DNA from 4 places in the Rhodococcus koreensis genome. Region 4 is predicted to be linked to each of the others. Evidence: riboswitches for the same ligand, from Rfam matches in the RefSeq annotation. Region 4 holds a riboswitch; each other region holds the start of a gene.
What was found. Region 4 has a riboswitch for thiamine pyrophosphate ahead of JWS14_RS27070 (3-oxoacyl-ACP reductase). Riboswitches for the same ligand answer to the same signal wherever they lie in the genome.
Positions count from the first base shown of each region.

Region 1 (5,615 bases), 4.1 Mb from region 4:
GGCCCACCGTCACCTCGCGCCGCACGGTGGCGGGCCGGGCGGACAGCACGACCACCCGGTCCGACAGGTAGACGGCCTCCCGGATGTCGTGGGTGATCATCAGGACGGTCCACCGGTAGCGCTGCCACACGTCCTGCAACCAGGTCTGCATCTCGGTGCGGGTCAACGAATCCAGGGCGCCGAACGGCTCGTCGAGCAGCAGCACGGGCCGGTCCTGGACGACGGTCCGCAGCATCGCGGCGCGCTGTCGCATGCCGCCGGACAGCTGGCTGGGGCGGGCGTCCTCGAACCCGCCGAGACCGAAGACGGAAAACAGTTCCCGGGCTTTGTCCCGCGCCTGTTTCCGGGGCACGCCCTGCACCTCGAGTCCGAGGGTGGTGTTGTCGAGGACGCTGCGCCACGGGAACAGCAGGTCCTTCTGCGGCATGTACGCGCAGTTCGACGGGCCACTGCCCGCGGGACGCACGGGCTCGCCGCCGATCGTGACGGTGCCGGCGTCCGGTTGGTCGAGTCCGGCGAGCATGGCGAACGCGGTGCTCTTCCCGCACCCGCTGGGGCCGATCACCGACACGAACTCGCCCGGTTCGACGGTGAACGAGACGTTGTCGAGGACGGGACGGATGCCGCCGCGGACGGGGAATCCCTTGCTCAGTCCGGACAGTGCGACGCGCGCGGTCTCACTCATGCCGGGCTCTCTCGTTCTTGATCCAGGGGGCGACGACGCGCTCCACCGCGAACGTGAGCAGGTAGAGGCTGACGCTGATCACGGCGGTGACGAGCACCGCCGCCAGCACGAGGTCGGTGCGGAAGGAGTTCTTCTGCGTGGCCATGTAGATGCCGAGACCGGACGTGGCCCCGACGTATTCGGCGAACACGGCACCCACGACGGCGTACGTGATGCCGATGCGCAGGGCGGTGAAGAACCGGGGGATGGCCGAGGGCAGCCGCACGTAGCGGAATTCCTGCCACCGGGAGGCGCCCATGCTGCGCAACAGCGCACCCGCCTCCCGGTCGGCGGCGGCGAAACCCTCGATCAGGCCGATCGTCATGGGGAAGAACGTGGCGAGGGCGATCACGAGGACCTTCGGCAGCAGACCGAATCCGAACCAGATGATCATCAGCGGCGCGATCGCGATGATCGGCAGCGTCTGCGACACGACGAACAGCGGAACGAATGCGCGTCGCAGCCACGGCGAGAAGTCCACGAGCACGGCGAGAGCCCACGCGCAGAGCAGGGACACGGCGAACCCGATCAGCGTCACCTGCAGTGTCGCGGAGGCGTGACCGGAGATGGCGTCCCGCGCCCGCCAACCCTGCTGGACGACCCGCAGCGGCGACGGCAGCACCTGCGGCCGGATACCGCTGACCGTCACGTACACCTGCCACGCGACGACCAGCAGCGCCACGACCACGACCGCGGGCAGTACCCGCCGCAGCAGCGGGGACGTGCCCGGGGCCGGGGTCCGGAGGGTCGGGTCAGGGCTGAGCGAGGTACTCATTGGTGAAATACGTCGACCAGTCGGGTTCCGTGGTCAGCGGTGCCCCGTCGGGGCCAGTGAGCAGGCCGTGCTGGAACAGGAAACCGGAGTACCCCGCCCACTGCTCGGCCGTCTGTGTCCCGACCTTTCCGGAAGCGTCCTTCATGTACTCGGAGGACAGCATCTGCTGGCTCTCCCGCACGAGGGACTCGTCCGTGAAGGCGCCGGGGTTGGCGTCGATCAACATCTGCGCGGCCTCGTCCGGCCGGTCGGCGGCGAACTGGTAGCCGCGCTGCAGGGCCTGGACGAACTTGCGGGCCTGCTCGGGATGCTCGTCCATCCACTGCTCGTTGCCCTCGATGACGAGTGCGTACGCGTCCGGGAAGCCGTAGTCGGTGTAGTGGAAGTAGCGCATCGGGGTGCCCCGGTGCTCGGCCTCGATGCCCTCCCAGCCGAAGAACGACACGGTGAAGTCGGCGGTGCCGGAGTACACGGCCTCGTAGGCCGACGTGCCGAGCGTGACGGTGGTGAATTCGCCCTTGCCGCCGTCGTTCCGGATGATCTGCTTCAGCGTCTCCTCGCCGTCGGGGTCCGCGAAACCGGCGTAGATCTTGCCGTCGAGATCCCGGGGGCGGGTGATGTCGGCGCGATCCGCCTTCACCGCGATGCCCGTCGCCCAGTGCTGCAGCGGGGCCATGACCGACGTGGTCTGGGCGCCCGCGGCCTTCGAGAACGTCGCGGAACTCTGGAAGCTCACGCCGAACTCCGCGTTGCCGGCGTCGACGAGGGTGTCGGGTGAGGTGTCGTTGTACGGCAGAACCTGCACGTCGAGTCCGGCGTCCGCGAACCAGCCCTCCTGCTGGGCGACGAACAGTCCGGTGTGGTTGGTGTTCGGCGTCCAGTCGAGTGCGAACCGGATGGTGTCGTCGGACTGTGAGTCGCCGGCGCAGCCGGTGAGCATCGACAGGGCCGAGACGAGGATGACGGCTGCGGTGGCAGCGCGCTTGGTACGGGAGAAAAGTGTCACGACGCCGGCCATTCCTGCTTGTTGAGTGCGGTGTCCCAGAACATGAGTTCGTAGCGGCTGGCGATCGTGAACGCCTCCACCATCGCCTCGCGCTGGGCGTCGGTCGCGGCCTCCGCGGCGGCGTCCACGAGTTCGCGGGCCTTCGCGACGGCGGCGTGGAACTCCTCCGCGTCGTACGTGGTCACCCACTGTGCGTACGGGTGCGTCGGGTCGGCGGCCAGCACGTCCCGGGCGCTCGCCGCCAGCCGGCGTCCCACGTCGGCGTAGATCCAGAAGCACGGCAGCACCGCGGCGGCGGACACCGCGTACGGCTCGGTGGCGGCGACCGCCGTCAGGTAGGAGATGTACCCGAGGCAGGCCTGCGAATGCTGCGGTTCGGCGTCCGACGCGGGGAGCCGTCCGCTGGTCAGCAGATTCTGGTGCAATGTCGCCTCGACCGTGGCGGCCTCGGCTGCCGAGCCGGCCCAGAAGCCGGCCTCGACGGGGCCCGGCGCATGCGCGGCGACCAGGGACAGGGCCTTCGCGTATCCGGTCAGGTACAGGAAATCCTGCTCGATGTACGTGCGGAACACGTCCAGCGGCAGTGTTCCGTCGCCGAGGCGGCGGAGGAACTCGAGTTCGTCGATCGCTTCGCGCAGCACCTTGGTCCGGTCCCACAAGTGGTCCGTGAATCGGGCGTGCTGGCCTGCGCCCGCAGCACCTTGGACAGAGCTATTCACAACGTTGACATCCCTTCGTCAGCATTACCTGAGCAGGTTCCCGGGTGTGTTCTCAGCCCCGCCCGTGCGGAGCACCCCGTGTCAGAACAAGCCGACCCTAGCACCGGCCGTGCCGCGAACGGAAAGGCCCCGGGTGGGTGGACGGGCTCAGCCTGCGAGGAACGCGGCCGCTCCCGGCGGGAGGGGCGCGGGGCCGCGCGTGTAGATCTCGGCGGGCCTGCCGGTCCCGACGACGGCCATGTCGCCGGTGTGCTCGAGGGCGGGCATCATGTGCCGGCGGAACGAGTCCTTCGGGAGGGGACGGCCGAACACCACCTCGTAGACCCGGCGGAGTTCGAGCACCGTGAACGTGTCGCCGGCCAGCCCCGACGGGTCGACGGACCGCGCGTACCGCTCGCGCAGGTCGGCGACGGCGAGGGTGACGACGTCCGCGTGGTCGAACGCGAGGTCCTGCGTCACCCGGTCGCCGTCGACGGGGATCAGCAGGGCGTCGCGGGGGAGTGCCGTGCGCGGCAGCGCCGCACCGTGCGTCATCGACAGCACCCACCCGCGGTCGTCGCGGGCGGGGTCGTCGAACATCGCCAACTGGTGGAACTCGGCACCCGCCAGTCCGGCCTTGATCCGCAGGCACCGCTCGGCGGCGTCCCGCAGCCGCTCGCCCTTGTGGAGGAAGGTGCCCGGAAGCGCGAGCCGGCCCGAACGGTGCGGAACCACAAGCACTTTCAGCTCGGCGCCGTCGACGGTGAGGACGGCGACGTCGACCGCCACGGACGGCCGCGGGTAGTCGAGGAGACTCTTGCCCTCGGGATCGGTCGATGCGGCCACGGAGCACATGTTAGCGCGCGGTTGATCTATATCGCGTTCGAACGGTCCTGCCTGCGCATCGTTGGTAGTTTGGCGAGAGATTCCCGTACGCGCTGCGTGAGGAGATTCGGCCGTGGATGTCGAGAAGTCAGGCGACACACTCGTCGTCCGCGCCCGGGACGGCGACGTGCGCGGCTATCCCGAAGGCGACGTCTACGCGTGGAAGGGCATCCCGTTCGCCGCCGCCACCGTCGGCGATCTGCGGTTCCGGGCGCCGGCCCCGCCCGCACCGTGGGACGGCGTGCGCGACTGCGTCGACTTCGGCCCGATGGCCCCGCAGGGCCACGGCACCGCCGTCCCGATCGACGCCGGACTCGAGATGGACGAGGACTGCCTGTCGGTCAACGTGTGGGCACCCAGGCCCGACGGCATCCCGCGGCCGGTGATGGTGTGGATCCACGGCGGCGCCTACTGCCTGGGAACCGCGGCCCAGGGCATCTACAACGGGCGGATCCTGTCCACTCTCGGCGACGTCGTGCTGGTCTCGTTCAACTACCGGGTCGGGGCGCTCGGCTTCCTCGACCTGTCGTCGTTCTCGACGGCGGAGCGGGTGTTCGAGACCAACTGCGGGCTGCGCGACCAGGTCGCCGCCCTCGAATGGGTGCGCGAGAACATCGCGTCGTTCGGCGGTGACCCGGACGAGGTGACGGTGTTCGGGGAGTCGTCGGGAGCCGGGTCGATCACCACCCTGATGACGTGCCCGAGTGCGGACGGGTTGTTCCACCGCGCGATCGCCCAGAGCCCACCCGCCACGTCGGTGTACGGCAGCGAGCGGGCGGCCACGGTCGCGAAGCAGTTCCTCGACATCCTCGACGTGGAACCCGCCCGGATCGACACGTTGCTGCGCCTCCCGTACCGCACGGTCATCGAGGCCAGCGACACCCTCGTCAACGAGGTGCCGACGAAGATCCCGGGCACACTCGCCATGGCGCCCGTGGTGGACCGCGACTTCCTGCCCCGCTACCCGGTGGCCGCGTTCCAGAAGGGCTACTCCCACCGGATCCCCCTCATCATCGGTTCCAACAAGGACGAGTCGTCGATCTTCAAGTTCATGAAATCGCCTCTGCTGCCGGTCACTTCGGATTCGGTGCAGGAGATGCTGCGGGCGATCGCGACCGATCACCCGGAACTGCCCGCGGCCCGCCTCGCCGACATCCTGTCTGTGTACCCGGACCGCGGCAAACCGAAGGGCGCACTCGCGATGTCCCGCGACGCCGCGTTCCGGATGCCCGCCCTGTGGGTGGCCGACGCCCACAGCAGGCACTCGCCGACGTGGATGTACCGGTTCGACCAGGCCACCCCGATGCTCAAGGCCGCGCGCATCGGAGCCGGGCACGCCACCGAACTCCCGTACGTCTTCGGCAATTTCGACACCCTCAACATCGACCCGACGTTCTGGCTCGGCGGCCGGAAGACGGCACTCGAGGTGTCGGGCCGCATCCAGCGCCGGTGGCTCGCGTTCGCGCGGCACGGTGTCCCCGCCGCCCTGGACGCGTCCAAGCACTGGGCCCCCTACGACGAGGAGGA
Region 1 is NZ_CP070609.1:1,762,119-1,767,733, reverse strand. Features, by position in the region: gene JWS14_RS08225 (ABC transporter ATP-binding protein) at 1-685, opposite strand, end outside; gene JWS14_RS08220 (ABC transporter permease) at 678-1,499, opposite strand; gene JWS14_RS08215 (ABC transporter substrate-binding protein) at 1,477-2,517, opposite strand; gene JWS14_RS08210 (TenA family protein) at 2,502-3,224, opposite strand; TPP riboswitch at 3,218-3,313, opposite strand; gene JWS14_RS08205 (NUDIX hydrolase) at 3,372-4,049, opposite strand; gene JWS14_RS08200 (carboxylesterase/lipase family protein) at 4,162-5,615, shown strand, end outside.
Region 1: linked by a shared signal. The riboswitch ahead of JWS14_RS08210 (TenA family protein) and the one ahead of JWS14_RS27070 (3-oxoacyl-ACP reductase) in region 4 are both predicted to bind thiamine pyrophosphate.

Region 2 (5,615 bases), 3.4 Mb from region 4:
CGACCCGGCTCTTCGGCAGCGAGTTGGACGCCGCCATCCACTGCAGGTGGGCGCGGGCCGAGCGATTGGGGTGCACCCACTTCGCGTCGAGCAGAGCCCCCACCGTCCGCAGCGGCTGCACCAGGTCGCTGTACGGTTTGCCGTCGATCAGCGCGCTGCCCGCCGTGGGGCGGTCCAGCCCGAGGATCATGCGCATCGTCGTCGATTTTCCTGCACCGTTCGGGCCGAGGAAGCCGGTGACCATACCCGGCTTCACGTTGAACGTCAGGTTGTCCACCGCCTTCGTCGCACCGAAGGTCTTTGAAAGTCCCCTCACTTCAATCATGTGAGAAGAATGCCGGAACCTGCGGCCGGTGCGCATCGGCCGCAGGTCTACTCCCGACTCGTCCCCTGGTACCGGTCGGACCCCGAACCGGACCCCGACTCGACCCCGAGTTCTACGACGACGCCTGCGCCCAGAACCGCTTGGGGATGCGGCCCGCGTGCCGGGCCTCGTACCCCGCCACCACGGCCCCGCGCATCGCCGACGCCATGAGCGCCGGATCCTTCGCCCTGGTCACCGCCGTGGCCAGCAGGACGGCGTCGCAGCCGAGTTCCATCGCGAGGGTCGCGTCGCTGGCGGTCCCGATGCCGGCGTCGAGGATGACCGGTACCCCGGCACCCTCCACGATCATCTCGATGTTGTGCGGGTTCGCGATACCGAGCCCGGTGCCGATCGGCGAACCCAGCGGCATCACGGCCACGCAGCCGACGTCCTCGAGCCTGCGGGCCAGGACCGGGTCGTCGGTGGTGTACGGCAGGACGACGAATCCGTCGTCGACCAGTTGCTCGGCGGCGCTGACCAACTCGATGGCGTCGGGCATGAGGGTGCGTTCGTCGGCGATGACCTCGAGCTTCACCCAGTCGGTTTCGAGCGCCTCCCGGGCGAGTTGCGCCGTCAGCACCGCCTCGGCCGCACCGCGACACCCCGCGGTGTTGGGCAGCGGCGCGATGTCGAGCCGGCGCAGCAGGTCCAGCACCCCGGTGCCGCCGACGGCGTCGACGCGGCGCATCGCGACCGTGGTCAGCTCGGTGCCGGACGCGACGAGCGCCTCTTCGAGCACCGTCAGGTTGGCGGCGCCACCGGTGCCCATGATCAACCGTGAACCGAACGTGCGGCCCGCGATCGTGAGGCCCTTCTGCACGCCGGGCGTCGCGTCAGCCACCCTGCACCGCCGTGAGGATCTCGATCTCCCAGCCCCGGACCACGAGCTCGTCCCAACGGGCGCGGGGGAACACGGCGCCGTTCACGGCCACCGCGATTCCCTTGGTCGGCAGGTTCAGCACCTCCAGCAGCCCGGTGACGGTCAACGGTTCCGTGAACTCGTGATCCTCGCCGTTGACGCTGATGCCGATCGGCACCACTACTTGCTGCTCACTCATCTCTACCTCGCTACTTTCTCGAAACGTTCGGGGTCTGCGGCTTTCGCCTCGACCAGTGCCGAGCCCTCCAACAATGCCACCGTCGCGTCGGCGGTCACCGGAGTGAGCAGGATGCCGTTGCGGCCGTGTCCCGTCGCCACCACGACCCGATCGGACACCCGGCCGATCAGCGGCAGGTTGTCCGGGGTCATCGGACGCAGACCCGCCGAGGTCTCACGCAGTTCGTACTCGCCGATGGCGGGCATCAGCGCCTCCGCGTCCGCGATCAGGTCCCGCACACCGGCCACCGTGACCTGCGTGTCGTTGCCCGATTCGTACTGGGTGGCTCCGACGACGATGCCGTCGGCACGCGGCACCAGGTAGGCGGGTCTGCCGTGGACGCTGCCGCGGATGGTCCGGCCCGGCGCGGGGGTCACCCCGGGACGGGCCCGCAACCGCAGGATCTCGCCCTTCACCGGGCGCACCGGAAGTCCCGGCCACAGTGCCGGTGACGCGATGCCCGCGGTGACGACGATCTGGTCCGCGCCCAGCCCGTCCAGACTGCGCACGGCCTCACCGATCAGCTCCACCCCGGCGTCGACGGCACACCGTTGCAACGCCTGCAGGAGCAGCCTGTTGTCGACGGCCAGTTCGTCGACGGCCAAGAGCCCTAACCGGACTCCGCGACCCAGCATCGGCTCGAGGGCGCGGACCTCGGCGCGATTCAGGATCTGCAGATCCCGGCCCTGCGCCCCCACCCACTCGGCGATGGTCCGGAGGTCTTCGGCGTCGGCGCCGTCCAACGCGACGGTGAGCGAACCCTCCGACGTGAACAGGTCGACGCCGGCCCCGGCCTCCAGTTCCTTCCCGAACTCGGGCCACCGGTCGAGCGACGCGCTCCCCAGTTCGAGGACGCTCTCCTCACCGGGCCAGCCCTCGGACAGCGGGGCGAGCATGCCGCCCGCCACCCAGGACGCTCCCGAACCGATCGACGGGTCGTACAGCTTCACCGACCAGCCGTTGCGGGCTGCTCGCCACGCAATCGACAGGCCGATCACTCCGCCTCCGACGACGGATACCGATCTCGCCATTGAACTCCACCTCACTTCCTGCGCCGGCATGATCCGGGTCAGGTATGACGGTCGGGCTCGGCGTGAGCCCCTCTCAGCCCCACGTTCCCCGGGACTCCCGTGTTGCACTTTCACCGTAGAGGCTACCGTCATGCCGTGACCACCTCACATCACAGCAACCTCACGGACCGTCGGCGCCGCCTCGGAACAGCACGTTTGTACCTGTGCACCGATGCTCGGCGCGAGAAGGGCGACCTGGCGCAGTTCGCCGAGGCCGCGCTGTCCGGCGGCGTCGACATCATCCAGCTCCGCGACAAGGGCTCGGCCGGTGAGAAGAAGTTCGGCACGATGGACGCCAGGGACGAACTGGCGGCACTGTCGGTGCTCGCGGCCGCGGCCAGGCGGCACGGGGCGCTGCTCGCCGTCAACGACCGGGCCGACATGGCGCTGGCCGCAGGCGCCGACGTCCTGCACCTCGGCCAGGGCGATCTGCCCGTCCCCTACGCGCGGACCGTCGTGGGTTCGGATGTGCTGATCGGCCGGTCCACGCACAGCCGCGCCCAGGCCAGCCTCGCGGCGATCGAGGACGGCGTCGACTACTTCTGCACCGGACCGGTGTGGGCGACCCCCACCAAGCCCGGGCGGACCGCGTCGGGCATCGACCTGGTGCGCTCGACCGCCGACTCCGCGCCGAACCGCCCGTGGTTCGCGATCGGCGGCATCGACGAGTCCCGGGTTCCGGAGATCCTCGCCGCAGGCGCCGACCGGATCGTCGTCGTGCGGGCCATCACCGAGGCCCGCGACCCGCAGGCCGCCGCGCGCTCACTGTCCGCCCTGCTGCAGCAGAACGCGTAGTTACGCCTGCTGGAGCCAGTCTCGCACCGTGGCGGGCGGTAGGACCACGACCGTGGCGGGCAACTGTTCGATCAGCTCGGGGTCGGTGGTGACGACCGCGGTCACCGTCCCCAGCGTGGTGCCGTGACCTGCCGGTTCGGCGAGGCGACCGACCGTGTCCAGTGCCTCGAGCACCTCGACGCGCGGCAGCCACCCGTAGGTGCCGTCGGGCAGGTGCACGGTGCGGGGCAGTGCCTTCGACAGCTGCGCGAGCGCGCCGCTCTCACCCAGCACGTCGTACCGGTCGAGCAGCAGCCGCACCTCGGTGGTGCGCAGTTGCGGCCACCCCGCTTCGAACCCGGGGTGCAGTGGCAACCCGGCGACGTCGGTTTCCCGCACCCAGCGCAGTTCGGTGCTCTCACCGTTCGCGACGGTGGGCAGTGGACGCTCGGCGTCGGCGATCACCGTGGTGTAACTCCAGCCGCTCGCGGCCTTCATGGTGACGACCTCGGTGCGGACTCTGATGGCCGCACTCTCGATGCCGGCTTCCTCGTGCGCCTCGCGTACCGCGGCGTGGGTCGTGGTCTCGTGGCTGTCCCGGGCACCGCCCGGCAACGCCCACGTCCCGCCCTGGTGGCTCCAGGCCGCACGGTGCTGTAAGAGCACGGCCGGCGTCTCGTCCGGGAGCGGCGCACGCAGCAACAACCCGGCCGCACCGTGCTTGCCCCAATGACGACTGCCGTCCGGCCCGGTCGCCCAGCCGTCACCGTCACCACGCATCGACTACCCCTGTCCGACCTGATGGGTCTCCCTGCAGTTCCCTCACACTAACGGTTTCTGCCGGAAGTGCCCGATATCCCCAGTCACCGACTCCTGCTTATATGCTCCCCACAAGGTGCGGCCGTGACACGGGAGGGGTGCGACGTGGTTCTGCGTGAGGCGCCGTCGATCGAACCCCACGGCAGCCGCGCCCTGTCTGCCGCCGCGGACGACGACGTCGACCCCGCCGTCGCGCGTCGTAAGGAACTTCGGGCCTTCCTGGGGTCGACACCCGCCAAGCTCACCGCCCTCGGCGCGCTCCTGGTGCTGCTCACCCTGACCGCCGGATTCGTGGCCGCGTCGACCGTGAACGGCAGGGAGGCCACCCTCGACAGCGTCCTCGCCGAGACCGAACCGCTGTCGTTCTCGGCGCAGAACCTCTACAGCGCCCTGTCGGTGGCGGACGCCGCGGCCACCACCGCGTTCATCTCCGGCGGTCTCGAACCCCCCGAACTCCGGGACACGTACGCGCAGGCGCTCGGCACGGCCTCCGCCGACCTCGTGTACGCGTCCGGCGGGCTCGCCCCCAGCGACGTGGACAGCAGGCGCCTTCTCGCCTCCATCTCCACCGACCTCAGCGTCTACTCCGGTCTCGTCGAGACCGCGCGGGCCAACAACCGCACCGGTCACCCCGTGGGCGCGGCCTACCTCAGCGAGGCATCCACGCTGATGCAGACGAGCATGCTGCCGAAGGCCCAGGAGTTGCACGCCCGGCAGGAAACCGACGTCGCGGACATACAGCGGGACTACTCCCGTCCACCCTGGACGGCGCTGATCCTGGTCCTCGTCGCGCTCGTCGCGCTGCTCGTCGCGCAGGTCGTCCTCGCACGGCTGAGCAGGCGCACGTTCAATCTCGGGTTGATCCTGGCGTCGTCGTGCACCGCGATCCTCCTCGTGTGGATGCTGGTCGCCGGGTTGGTCTCCTCCCTCGACACCAAGCGGGCGCTGACCCAGGGCGCCCGACCGATGCACGAGTTGACCGCGGCGCGCATCCTGGCGCAGCAGGCGCGCACCGAGGAGACGCTCAAACTGGTCCGCCGGGACTCTAACGGCGACTACGACGCCGTCTTCGAGGACAAGTCCGGTCAGCTCGACACCCTGCTGTCGGGCTATCCGCACGACGGCGACCGCGCGGTCGGCCACGACGAGGTGGTGCGGGCCGAGGACGCCTGGAAAAGCTGGTCTTCGGCGCACGATCGCATGAACGAGATCCTCGCGAAGGGCGACTTCGTTTCGGCGGCAACGGTTGCCATCGGGCCGGGACCCTCGGATTCCGCGGCCCAGTTCACCGCCGTCGACGATGCGCTCACCGACGGGATCGGGACCGCCCGCGACCATCTGCGGTCGAACGTCGAGTCCGCGGCCCGGGTGCTGACCGCACTCGGTTCCGGCGCCCTCGTCCTCACGCTCGTCGCGTTCGCCGGAATTATCATCGGGTTGTGGCCTCGGTTGAGGGAATACCAGTGAGGCGGCACCGGATCGCGCTGGTGC
Region 2 is NZ_CP070609.1:2,447,067-2,452,681, forward strand. Features, by position in the region: gene JWS14_RS11425 (ABC transporter ATP-binding protein) at 1-325, opposite strand, end outside; gene thiG (thiazole synthase) at 438-1,205, opposite strand; gene thiS (sulfur carrier protein ThiS) at 1,198-1,422, opposite strand; gene thiO (glycine oxidase ThiO) at 1,425-2,492, opposite strand; TPP riboswitch at 2,491-2,603, opposite strand; gene thiE (thiamine phosphate synthase) at 2,628-3,326, shown strand; gene JWS14_RS11450 (NUDIX hydrolase) at 3,327-4,085, opposite strand; gene JWS14_RS11455 (hypothetical protein) at 4,209-5,591, shown strand; gene JWS14_RS11460 (glutamate ABC transporter substrate-binding protein) at 5,588-5,615, shown strand, end outside.
Region 2: linked by a shared signal. The riboswitch ahead of thiO (glycine oxidase ThiO) and the one ahead of JWS14_RS27070 (3-oxoacyl-ACP reductase) in region 4 are both predicted to bind thiamine pyrophosphate.

Region 3 (5,615 bases), 3.5 Mb from region 4:
GCCGGACCCGGACGACGACGTCGAGGGCTGCCTGTCGGTTCCCGGCGAGCAGTTCCCCACCGGCCGGGCCGAGTGGGCGAAGGTCACCGGCACCGACGCCGACGGCAACGCCGTCGAGATCGAGGGACGCGACTTCTTCGCGCGCATGCTGCAGCACGAGGTCGGTCACCTCGACGGTTTCCTCTACGTCGACATGCTGGTCGGCCGCAACGCACGCGCCGCCAAGAAGACCATCAAGCGCGCCGGCTGGGGAGTTCCCGGGCTCAGCTGGGTGCCGGGAACGGTCGAAGACCCGTTCGGGCATGACGACTGACATTCCGCTCGGAAGCCGGGTGGTGCTGCGATACCAACTGCCGCCCGGGTCCAGCCATCCGGTGACCGACGTCATCGGGGTGCTCGAGAGCATCGAGCCGGCCGTGGTCGTCCGCGACGCTGCCGGCTCCGCGATCGAAGTGGAGCCGGAGCGTGTGGTCGCACTGAAGGCGGTCCCCGCACGACCGGTGCGGGCGAGCGAGATCCGGTCCCTCGAACTGGCCTCCGCCGACGGCTGGCCGGGTATCGAGCACGCATGGATCGACGGCTGGCTCGCCCGGTACGGCCACGGCTTCACCGGACGCGCCAACTCGGCGGCGCCGCTCGGCGACCGCGGGACGGTCGGGAGTCTCGACGACCCCTCCCCCGGCGGCACGCTCGACCGCCTGCGCGAGTGGTACGCCGAACGGGACCGCCCGCTGCGGTTGCTGATCCCCGACCGCCTGGGCGAGGTGCCGCTGGGCTGGAACGTCAGCGACGAAGTGGTCGTGATGGCCGCCGACGTCGAAAACCTGGCGCTGCCCGAGGGTCCGCGGACCACGACGGTCACCGATCACCCGGATCCGGACTGGCTCGCCCTGTACCGCTACCGTGGGTCCGCGCTGCCCGACTTCGCGGTCGACGTGCTGAACGCGGTCCGCGGCGGGACGCTCGGCTTCGGCCGGATCGGCGCCGCCGACTCGGCGCTCCTCGCCGTCGCCCGCGGATCCGTCACGACCGCGCCCGACGACCGACGATGGGTCGGACTCACCGCGGTCGAGGTGGCGCAGGCTCACCGCCGCCGCGGAATCGGCAGCCTGATCTGCGGCGACATGATCAATTGGGGACGCGAGCACGGCGCGACCCACGCGTGCCTGCAGGTCGCCGTCGAGAACGAGGGCGCGCAGGCGATGTACCGCAACGTCGGCTTCGTGGCGCACCACCGGTACCGCTACGCCACCGAACCCGGCGGCTGAAAATCTGTCGGACAATGCCGCTAGGGTGGCTGCCGTGCGCATCGCAACCTGGAACGTGAACTCTGTTCGTGCCCGTACCGACCGGATCCTGGACTGGCTCCAGCGGTCCGACGTCGACGTGCTGGCGATGCAGGAAACCAAGTGCAAGGACGAGCAGTTCCCGTACGAGCGGTTCCGCGAACTGGGGTACGAGGTCGCGCACGTGGGCCTCAGCCAGTGGAACGGTGTCGCGATCGCGTCCCGTGTCGGTCTCGACGACGTGCAGATCGGCTTCGAGGATCAGCCCGGGTTCCACAAGGACCCGGAGGTCGCGCCCGCGCAGGAAGCCCGCGCCATCGGCGCCACCTGCAACGGCGTCCGCATCTGGAGCCTGTACGTCCCCAACGGCCGTGAGCTCGCCGATCCGCACTACACGTACAAGCTGGAGTGGCTGGCGAAGCTGCACACGGATGCGGTCGGATGGCTGGACCGAAATCCGGACGCGCAGATCGCGCTGGTCGGCGACTGGAACGTCGCGCCCACCGACGAGGACGTCTGGGATCCGGCGCTGTTCGAGGGCAAGACCCACACGTCCGTCCCCGAGCGCGAGGCCTTCCAGGCGTTCGTCGAATCGGGATTCGCCGATGTCGTCCGTCCGCACACCCCGGGCCCGGGTGTCTACACCTACTGGGACTACACCCAGCTGCGGTTCCCGAAGAAGCAGGGAATGCGCATCGACTTCGTGCTCGGGTCGCCCGCCCTCGCGGGCCGTGTCGACAAGGCCGAGATCGACCGCAACGAACGCAAGGGCAAGGGCGCCAGCGATCACGCGCCGGTCATCGTCGACCTCGGCGACTGAGAACGCAGCAACCCGAGACTCACAACCGCACAACCGAACCCGATGAGCACGCCGTGCGCGATGCGCAGGGGGGCGTCGGCGTAGAACTGCGGGATGAACAGTGCGAACCCCACTGCCATCGGAATGCCCGACCAGCCGGCGAGTAGCCGGGAGCGGGCGATGGCCACGGCGGCCGCCGCCGCGCCGACCGCGACGAGGAGCAGGCCGGTGGCGAACAGCGTCGCCTGCGCCGCTCCCATCCGCACGCTCTCGGCGAGGGCGGTGACGGCACCGTCGTCCAGGCCGCTGGCGCCGAGCGTGTGCAGCGCGAACGTTTCGGCCCCGTAGTACGGCAGGGTCAGTCCGATGCCGATCCACGACGCCGCCACGGCAACCACGCCCGCCCGCCTGCCGGCCGTCCCCTCCAGCAGGCCGGCGAGCGGAACGAGCGCGAGTCCGAACGCGATGAATCCGCCGACGGCGGCGAGGTGGGCGACGAGCCACCACGGTGAGGCGAACTCCGCCCGCCCGTCCGGTGCCCCGCCCGCCGCGTACGGACGCACCACGGGGTAGACGACGAACAGCGCACCCGCGAGGGCGAACAGCGCTGCGGCGGAGATCCGTGCGATCCCGGCACGACCGTCGATCCGATCCGACACCACCATGACACGCCTCCGATTGTGAGCACTGCTCTCTATGCAGAGCAGTATTCACCACGAATCGACGTCCAGCAAGAGCAGTGCTCTCGGAAGTCGTTCTAGTCGGCGACCAGGATGTCGAGATGCTCTGGGTTCAGCGCCACGTAGCGCCGGACGTACGTGCAGATGGGACGCACCTTCCAGCCCCGCCGGCGCGCTGAACCCAGCGCCTCGCCCACGAGGACCGCGGCGAGGCCGCGGCCACCGAAGTCTTCCACGATCACCGTGTGCATGAACGCGACCACCTCGCCGGACTCGGCGGTGAACCCGGGGATGTCGTCCTCGTCGCGATAGCCGAGGATGCCGACCAGCTCGTCCCCCAGCCACAGATCGAATCGTTCGTGGGCGGGGTTGTCGAGTACGCGAGTATCGACGGCCGTGATGCTCCCCGACGGCTCGGAACCGTCCGACATGTGATCCATGCCACTCATGGAATCAGTTCACGAGCACCGTCGCGAGTGGAATCACCGGCCCCGGAACCGTTTCGTTGCCGACGAGTGGTCGATTCGTGTCCCGACCGCGTCAGGCGTCCACCGGAACCATGAGGTCGCGGTAGTCGGGATGCCCCGCGACGAAGCGCTGCACGTACGTGCAGACGGGCCGGACCTTCCAGCCGTACCCGCGGGCGAGGTCGAGGGAGCGCCCCACCATGAGTGCGGCGAGTCCGCGGTGACCGAAGTCCTCCACGATCACCGTGTGCATGAACGAGACCACCGGGGCCTGACGCCCCCGACTCTTCGGGCCCGGCGGCCGGGCCACCACTCCCGCACCCGCACCCGGTGGGGTGTCCGCGAGGGCGAAGTATCCGAGGATGCCGACCAGGTCACCACTCAGTCGGAGTTCGAATCGGTTCTGATCGGCGTTGTCGATCACGTCCACAACCTGCGCGTCCGTCAGCATGGCTATCTCCTGGGGGTATGTGTCGTAATCGAAATGTGATGTTCATCACCCTTTATACCGATGCACGGAACCGCTGTCCAAGTTTCCCCCGAATGTTCACTCTCAGAGATCTCGGTTACAGTCTCCGGGACAACTACACATCCACGGGGGCTCGCACCAGCGGGCTGAGAGGACGGCTAGGGGCCGTCGACCGTCGAACCTGTCCGGGTAATGCCGGCGTAGGGAGCATCATCGATGAGCACAACCATATCTACAGCCACGTCCGTCACCACGGGACCGATCCAGGGCAGCACCAAGCAGTACCTGCTGTCGGGCGACGACGTCCGGGTGCCGGTCCGGCGCGTACATCTCACCAACGGTGAGCACCTCGACGTGTACGACACGTCGGGCCCGTACACCGACACGGACGCCACGATCGACCTGGACGCGGGACTTCCGCATCTGCGGGCGTCGTGGATCGCCGACCGGGCGGGCACCCAGCTCGACGCCGCCCGCGCCGGAACCGTCACCCCTGAGATGCGGTATTGCGCTGCACGAGAGGGTGTTTCACCTGAGGTGGTGCGCGCCGAAGTCGCGGCGGGTCGCGCCGTGATCCCGGCCAACCGCTGCCACCCCGAACTCGAGCCGATGATCATCGGCAAGGCGTTCGCGGTCAAGATCAACGCGAACATCGGCAACAGCGCGGTGACGTCGTCGATCGCGGAAGAGGTCGAGAAGATGGTGTGGGCGACGCGGTGGGGCGCGGACACCATCATGGACCTGTCCACCGGCAAGAACATTCACGAGACCAGGGAATGGATCCTGCGCAATTCGCCGGTGCCCGTGGGGACCGTGCCGATCTATCAGGCGCTGGAGAAGGTCGACGGCGATCCGACCGCGCTCACGTGGGAGATCTACCGCGACACCGTGATCGAGCAATGCGAGCAGGGCGTCGACTACATGACGGTCCACGCCGGGGTGCTGCTCCGCTACATTCCGCTGACCGCGCGCCGGGTCACCGGCATCGTCTCCCGCGGCGGTTCGATCATGGCGGCCTGGTGCCTGGCCCATCATCGGGAATCGTTCCTGTACACCCACTTCGACGAACTCTGCGAGATCCTCCACCGCTACGACGTCACGTTCTCGCTCGGTGACGGTCTGCGCCCCGGCTCCATCGCGGACGCCAACGACGAGGCCCAGTTCGCCGAGCTCCGCACCCTCGGCGAGCTCACGAAGATCGCGAAATCGCATGGCGTGCAGGTGATGATCGAAGGTCCCGGGCACGTGCCGATGCACAAGATCGTCGAGAACGTGCGGCTCGAGGAGGAGTTGTGCGAGGAGGCGCCGTTCTACACGCTCGGACCGCTCGCCACCGACATCGCACCGGCGTACGACCACATCACGTCCGCGATCGGGGCGGCGATGATCGCGCAGGCCGGTACCGCGATGCTCTGCTACGTGACACCCAAGGAGCACCTGGGGCTGCCGAACCGGGACGACGTCAAGACCGGGGTCATCACGTACAAGATCGCGGCGCACGCCGCGGACCTCGCAAAGCAGCATCCGCGCGCGCAGGAGCGGGACGACGCGCTGTCGAAGGCCCGGTTCGAGTTCCGCTGGCACGACCAGTTCGCCCTGTCCCTCGACCCGGACACGGCGCGGGAGTTCCACGACGAGACGCTGCCCGCCGAGCCGGCGAAGACGGCCCACTTCTGCTCGATGTGCGGTCCGAAGTTCTGCTCCATGCGGATCTCCGCCGACGTGCGGGAGTACGCGCAGCAGCACGGACTCGATTCGGTCGAAGCCATCGAGGCGGGCATGGCCGAGAAGTCGAGCGAGTTCGTCGACGCAGGTGGCCGTGTGTATCTGCCCGTCGAATCCGTCACCTCAGAGAATCGGTAAGGTCCCCTTCGTGAAGCTGCTGCCCCTGACCCCCGACGGCCAGACCCCCGT
Region 3 is NZ_CP070609.1:2,436,697-2,442,311, forward strand. Features, by position in the region: gene JWS14_RS11370 (peptide deformylase) at 1-313, shown strand, start outside; gene JWS14_RS11375 (N-acetylglutamate synthase, CG3035 family) at 303-1,268, shown strand; gene JWS14_RS11380 (exodeoxyribonuclease III) at 1,303-2,106, shown strand; gene JWS14_RS11385 (hypothetical protein) at 2,073-2,750, opposite strand; gene JWS14_RS11390 (GNAT family N-acetyltransferase) at 2,843-3,205, opposite strand; gene JWS14_RS11395 (GNAT family N-acetyltransferase) at 3,306-3,683, opposite strand; TPP riboswitch at 3,817-3,925, shown strand; gene thiC (phosphomethylpyrimidine synthase ThiC) at 3,918-5,564, shown strand; gene thiD (bifunctional hydroxymethylpyrimidine kinase/phosphomethylpyrimidine kinase) at 5,575-5,615, shown strand, end outside.
Region 3: linked by a shared signal. The riboswitch ahead of thiC (phosphomethylpyrimidine synthase ThiC) and the one ahead of JWS14_RS27070 (3-oxoacyl-ACP reductase) in region 4 are both predicted to bind thiamine pyrophosphate.

Region 4 (5,615 bases):
TCGGCGATCTCGACCCCGGCACGCTGCGGGTGGCGCAGGACGGCCAGTTCTACGAGGAGCGGAAGGCGCAGGCGGGGAACGTCGACGTGCCGACGATGCTCTACGGCGCCTGGCACGACATCTTCGCGAACAGCGAACCGCGGGTCTACAACGACATTCCGCTGCCCGCCGGGGAGAAGCAGCTGATCATGAGCGACGCCTACCACGTCTCGTTCGGGGGCGGCTTCGGCGAGCCGGGTGCGCCGCCGCGACTCGACGTCCTCGAACGGGCGTGGTTCGACAAGTGGCTGAAGGGCATCGACAACGGCATCGACGAGTACGGCCCGGTCACGCTGTACCAGCAGGGCAACGGCTGGACCACCACCGATCAGTTCCCGCGGGCCGGTGTCGACTACCAGCGGATGTACCTGTCGGGTGCCCCGAGCGGCACCGCCGGGCACGCCGCCCACGACGGCAGCCTGGTGCCGGCGAAACCCGGCGACACGGCGCAACTCACCGTCGCACCCGGACTCCGCGGGCTCTGCTCCCGCGACGGAACGCAGGGCACCGCCGGCGCGGCCGTCGTCTTCGGATCGGTGTGCAGCAAGGACTCCCGCTTCAACGAGGCCGAGGGCCTGGCGTTCACCAGTGCCCCCGTCACGCAGCCGACGGAACTGTCGGGTCCGGTCAACCTGCACCTCGAAACCGTGCTCGACGCGCCGGACGGATTCTGGGCGGTGACGCTGAACGACGTCGCGCCGGACGGCACGTCGACCCCGCTCACCAACGGTGCGCTCACCGCTTCGATGCGGGCGGTGGACGATTCGAAGAGCACCAAGTCGGCGAACGGCGACTACACCGAACCGCACCACTCTCTGACGGTGGCCGCGCGGCAGCCGCTGGTTCCGGGTGAAGTGACGCCGGTCGACATCAACTTCGTGCCCACCGACGCGGTCCTCGCGCCGGGGCACCGGTTGCGCGTCGACGTGTACGCGGGCAGCGTTCCCCGGTACCTGCCGCTCGGACCGATTCTGGCCGACAGTCAGCTGAAGCCGCAGCACGTGGCGTTGTCGCCGGACCGGCCGAGCTTCCTCAATCTGCCGCTGGTCGGGGCGCAGACGTGGTGACGGGTTCACGACGCGTCCCGAGATCCGTAGGGTTGACGGCATGACCAAGTGGACAGCTTCGGACATCGTCGATCAGAGCGGCCGTACGTTCGTCGTCACGGGCGCCAACAGTGGTCTGGGGGAGGTGGCCGCGCGGGCCCTGGCCAAGGCGGGAGCCCACGTCGTGCTGGCCTGCCGCAACACCCACAAGGGTGAGGTGGTCGCGCGGTCGATCGGCGACAACGCCGAGGTGCGCCGTCTCGACCTGTCCGACCTCGCATCGGTGCGCGAGTTCGCCGCCGGCGTCGATTCCGTCGACGTGCTCGTGAACAACGCCGGGGTGATGGCGGTTCCGCAGCGAAAGACGGCCGACGGATTCGAAATGCAGATCGGCACAAATCATCTCGGGCATTTCGCGTTGACCGGACTGCTGCTCGGCAAGATCACCGATCGGGTCGCCACGATGTCGAGTGCGGCACATCAGGCGGGAACGATACATCTCGACGATCTCAACTGGGAACACCGCAAGTACAACCGCTGGAGCGCGTACGGGCAGTCGAAACTCGCGAATCTGCTGTTCACGTACGAATTGCAGCGCAGGCTCGCCGCGGCGGGGTCTCCCGTCACAGCGGTGGCCGCGCACCCCGGCTACGCGTCGACCAATCTGCAGGCGCACACCGAGTCGGTGCAGGACAAGCTGATGGCGGTCGGCAACCGGATCTTCGCGCAGTCGGCGGAGATGGGGGCGCTGCCGATGTTGTTCGCGGCCACCGCCCCCGGCGTGATCGGCGGAAGTTACATCGGGCCGGACGGCCTGTTCGAGCAGCGTGGCCACCCGAAGGTGGTGGGCTCCAACAAGAAGTCGCGGGACGAGCAGACCGCGAAGGGGCTGTGGTCGCTGTCGGAGGACCTGACGGGCGTCGAGTACAAGTTCGGGTGACCCGACGCCCGCGCAGCATGGCTCAGTCTTCGGTGACCTCGAGGGTGACGTCGACGTTGCCGCGGGTGGCGTTGGAGTACGGGCACACCTGATGCGCCTTCTCCGTCAGTTCGAGTGCCTCCGCGCGCGGCAGGTGGGGGAGGGACACCTCGAGGGTGACGGCGAGGCCGAATCCGCCGCCGTCCGTGGAGCCGATCCCGACGCGGGCGCCGACGGCCGAGTCGGCGATGTTGGCCCCGGCCTGACGGCCGACGAGCTGGAGCGCGGAGTGGAAGCAGGCCGCGTATCCGGCGGCGAACAGCTGCTCGGGGTTGGTGCCGTCGCCGGACCCGCCCATCTCGGTGGGGATGGCGAGGTTCAGGTCGAGCCGGCCGTCGGACGTGCGGGCGTGGCCGTTGCGGCCTTCCCCGGTTGCGAGGGCTTCGGCGGTGTAGACGATCTTCATGGTTACTTCTCTCCTGTAGGGGTTTCGAAACTGTGGAGCGATTCGGTGAGGCGCGACAGGGTGTCGCGCAGGGCGACGAGTTCGCCGACGCCCATGCCCGTGGAGCGGGCGAGTTCGGTGGGGATGCCCTCCGCGGCGGTGCGGAGGCCCGCGCCCTTCTCGGTGAGGTGGATCCCGACCCGGCGTTCGTCGGCCGACGAACGCCTTCGTTCGACCAGGCCCAGCGCGTCGAGCCGCTTGAGCAGTGGCGACAGGGTGCCGGTGTCGAGATCGAGGGCGTCGCAGATCTCACGCACCCCGCGGCCGTCCTGTTCCCAGAGCACCAGCAGCACGAGGTACTGCGGGTAGGTCACTCCCAGCGAGTCGAGCATCGACCGGTATCTCGCCGTCATCGCCCGGGAGGCCGAGTACAGCGCGAAGCACACCTGGCGGTCGAGGGCGAGGTTGTCGGTCACCCATGAATAGTTGCACACAACTAGGTTGTGCACAATCAACAGGTCGATACCGGTGGTTGCCCTACACTGTTGGCCAGTGACACGGGGTGCTGCCCGGCGAAGATCCGGGCGGCTGAGAAGACACCCGTCGAACCTGAACTGGGTAATGCCGGCGAAGGGATGTCGCGGAGACGGCCGTATGCGCTCATCCGATGTCTCGTCGCCGACCGAACGGAAGGTGACAGCAATGCAGCTCGACAAGCAGATCGTCCTGGTGACCGGCGGTGGCCGGGGACTCGGTTCCGCCATCGTGCGCTCGTTCGCGGCGCAGGACGCGCGGGTGGTCGTGAACTACCGCAACAGCCGGGATGCGGCGGAGGAACTCGCGGCATCCCTGGGCGCGGACCGCGCGGTCGCCCTCGGGGCCGACGTCACCGATGCCGCGCAGGTGGCGGCGCTGTTCGCCGCCGCGGAAGAGCACTTCGGATCGCCGGTGACCACGGTGATCAACAACGCCCTCGCCGACTTCTCCTTCAACGGCGACGCACGCGAGAAGGCGGACGTCATCACGTGGGAGGCCTTCGACTCGCAATTGCGCGGCAGCGTGCAGGCGACCCTGAACACTACGCAGGCCGCGCTGCCGGGCATGCGCGCGCTCGGGTTCGGCCGCATCGTGAACATCGGGACCAACCTGTTCCAGAATCCCGTCGTCCCGTACCACGACTACACGGCCGCCAAGGCCGCGGCGCTGTCGCTGACCCGCACGCTCGCCGCCGACCTCGGACCCGACGGCATCACCGTCAACATGGTCTCGGGCGGGTTGCTCCGCACCACCGACGCGAGCGCCGCCACCCCCGACGAGGTGTTCGACCTCATCGCGGCGAGCACTCCGCTGCAGCGGGTCACGACCCCGGACGAGTTCGCCGACGCGGTCCTGTTCTTCGCGTCCCCGTGGTCGCGTTCGGTGACCGGCCAGAACCTCGTCGTCGACGGCGGACTGGTCAAGGACTGACATGAGCGACGCCCGGCAACTGCACTTCAACGCGTTCCTGTTCGGCTGCGGGCACCACGGTGCCGCGTGGAGGCACCCCTCCTCGCAGGTGGAGCGGCTCAGCGACATCGCCTACTACGAGGCACTGGCGCAGACCGCGGAGCGGGGCTGCCTCGATGCGGTGTTCTTCGCCGACGGGCATTCGGTGCGCGACCCCGCGTCCGGGGGCATGTGGTTCCTCGAACCGCTCACCGCGCTGTCCGCGATGGCACGGGCAACCGAGCGGGTCGGTCTCGTGACGACCGTGTCCACCACCTTCTACACCCCGTTCCACGCCGCGCGGATGCTGGCGTCGCTCGACCACATCAGCGGCGGCCGCGTCGGCTGGAACGTGGTGACGTCGATGTTCGACGCCGAGGCCCGCAATCACGGTCTCGAGGAGATGCCGCCGCACGACGACCGCTACTCGCGGGCCGCGGAATTCGTCGACGTGGCACTCGCGCTGTGGGATTCGTGGGAGCCCGACGCGCTCGTCCTCGACCGGGAGGGCATCTTCGCGGATCCGGCCAAGGTGAACCCGATCGGGCATCGGGGCAAGCATTTCCTCGTCGACGGCCCGTTGACCGTGCCGCACTCGCCGCAGGGGCGCCCCGTGCTGTTCCAGGCGGGCGCGTCCGACCAGGGCCGCGACCTGGCCGCCCGGTGCGCCGAGGGCATCTACGCAGTCGCCTACGACCTCACGGCCGCGCAGAGTTACTACGGCGACGTGAAGCGTCGCATCCGCGCCGCGGGCCGCGACGCCGACGCGGTGACCGTGATGCCCGGTCTCGTCACCTACGTGGGCTCGACCGCCGAGGAGGCGCGCCGGAAGAAGGCGGAACTCGACGCGCTCCTGCCCGTCGAACAGTCGCTGGCGCAGTTGTCGATGTTCGTCCAGCAGGATTGCAGCGCATGGGAATTGGACGCACCCGTTCCGGCGCTGCCGCCGCTGTCGGAGTTCACCGGACCGCAGGGCCGGTACGACACGATCCTGCGGATCATCGAGAAGGACCGTCCCACCGTGCGGTCGCTGCTGGGCACGCTGGCGGCAGGCGGCGGGCACTGCACCATGATCGGCACCCCGGAGTCGATCGCCGACGAGATCGAGGTGTGGTTCCGCGGCGGCGGCGCCGACGGCTTCAACCTGATGCCGCCGCTGTACCCGCACGGGCTCGCGGACTTCGTCGACGAGGTCGTCCCCGTCCTGCAGAGGCGCGGGCTGTTCCGCGCGGAGTATGAGACAGCGACCCTGCGCGGCCATCTCCGGGGTCGCCGGTAGTTGCCACCACAAAGAACACAACCTTCTCTAAGTACGCAACAGTGACTGTGAGCGTCCCTCCCCCCGACACTGGCTGTTATCGCGATCACATCGCGGTGCAAGCTCGGACGAGGAGTGGCAATGCTGGTAGCACTCGGCTTTCTGATGGTGGCCGTGTTCATGTTCTTGATCATGTCCAAACGGGCCACTCCCGTGGTCGGGCTGATCGCCGTCCCGGTCGCATTCGGCATCGCGGCCGGGGCGGGTCTCGGCATCGGCGACATGATCACCGACGGGATCAAATCGCTGGCCCCCACGGCCGCGTTGCTGTTCTTCGCGATCATCTTCTTCGGGATCATGATCGACGTCGGCCTGTTCGACCCGCTGGTGAAACTCATCCTCCGGCTCGTCCGCAACGACCCC
Region 4 is NZ_CP070609.1:5,891,872-5,897,486, forward strand. Features, by position in the region: gene JWS14_RS27050 (CocE/NonD family hydrolase) at 1-1,106, shown strand, start outside; gene JWS14_RS27055 (oxidoreductase) at 1,147-2,025, shown strand; gene JWS14_RS27060 (organic hydroperoxide resistance protein) at 2,048-2,470, opposite strand; gene JWS14_RS27065 (MarR family winged helix-turn-helix transcriptional regulator) at 2,473-2,925, opposite strand; TPP riboswitch at 2,998-3,102, shown strand; gene JWS14_RS27070 (3-oxoacyl-ACP reductase) at 3,152-3,916, shown strand; gene JWS14_RS27075 (LLM class flavin-dependent oxidoreductase) at 3,918-5,213, shown strand; gene JWS14_RS27080 (CitMHS family transporter) at 5,298-5,615, shown strand, end outside.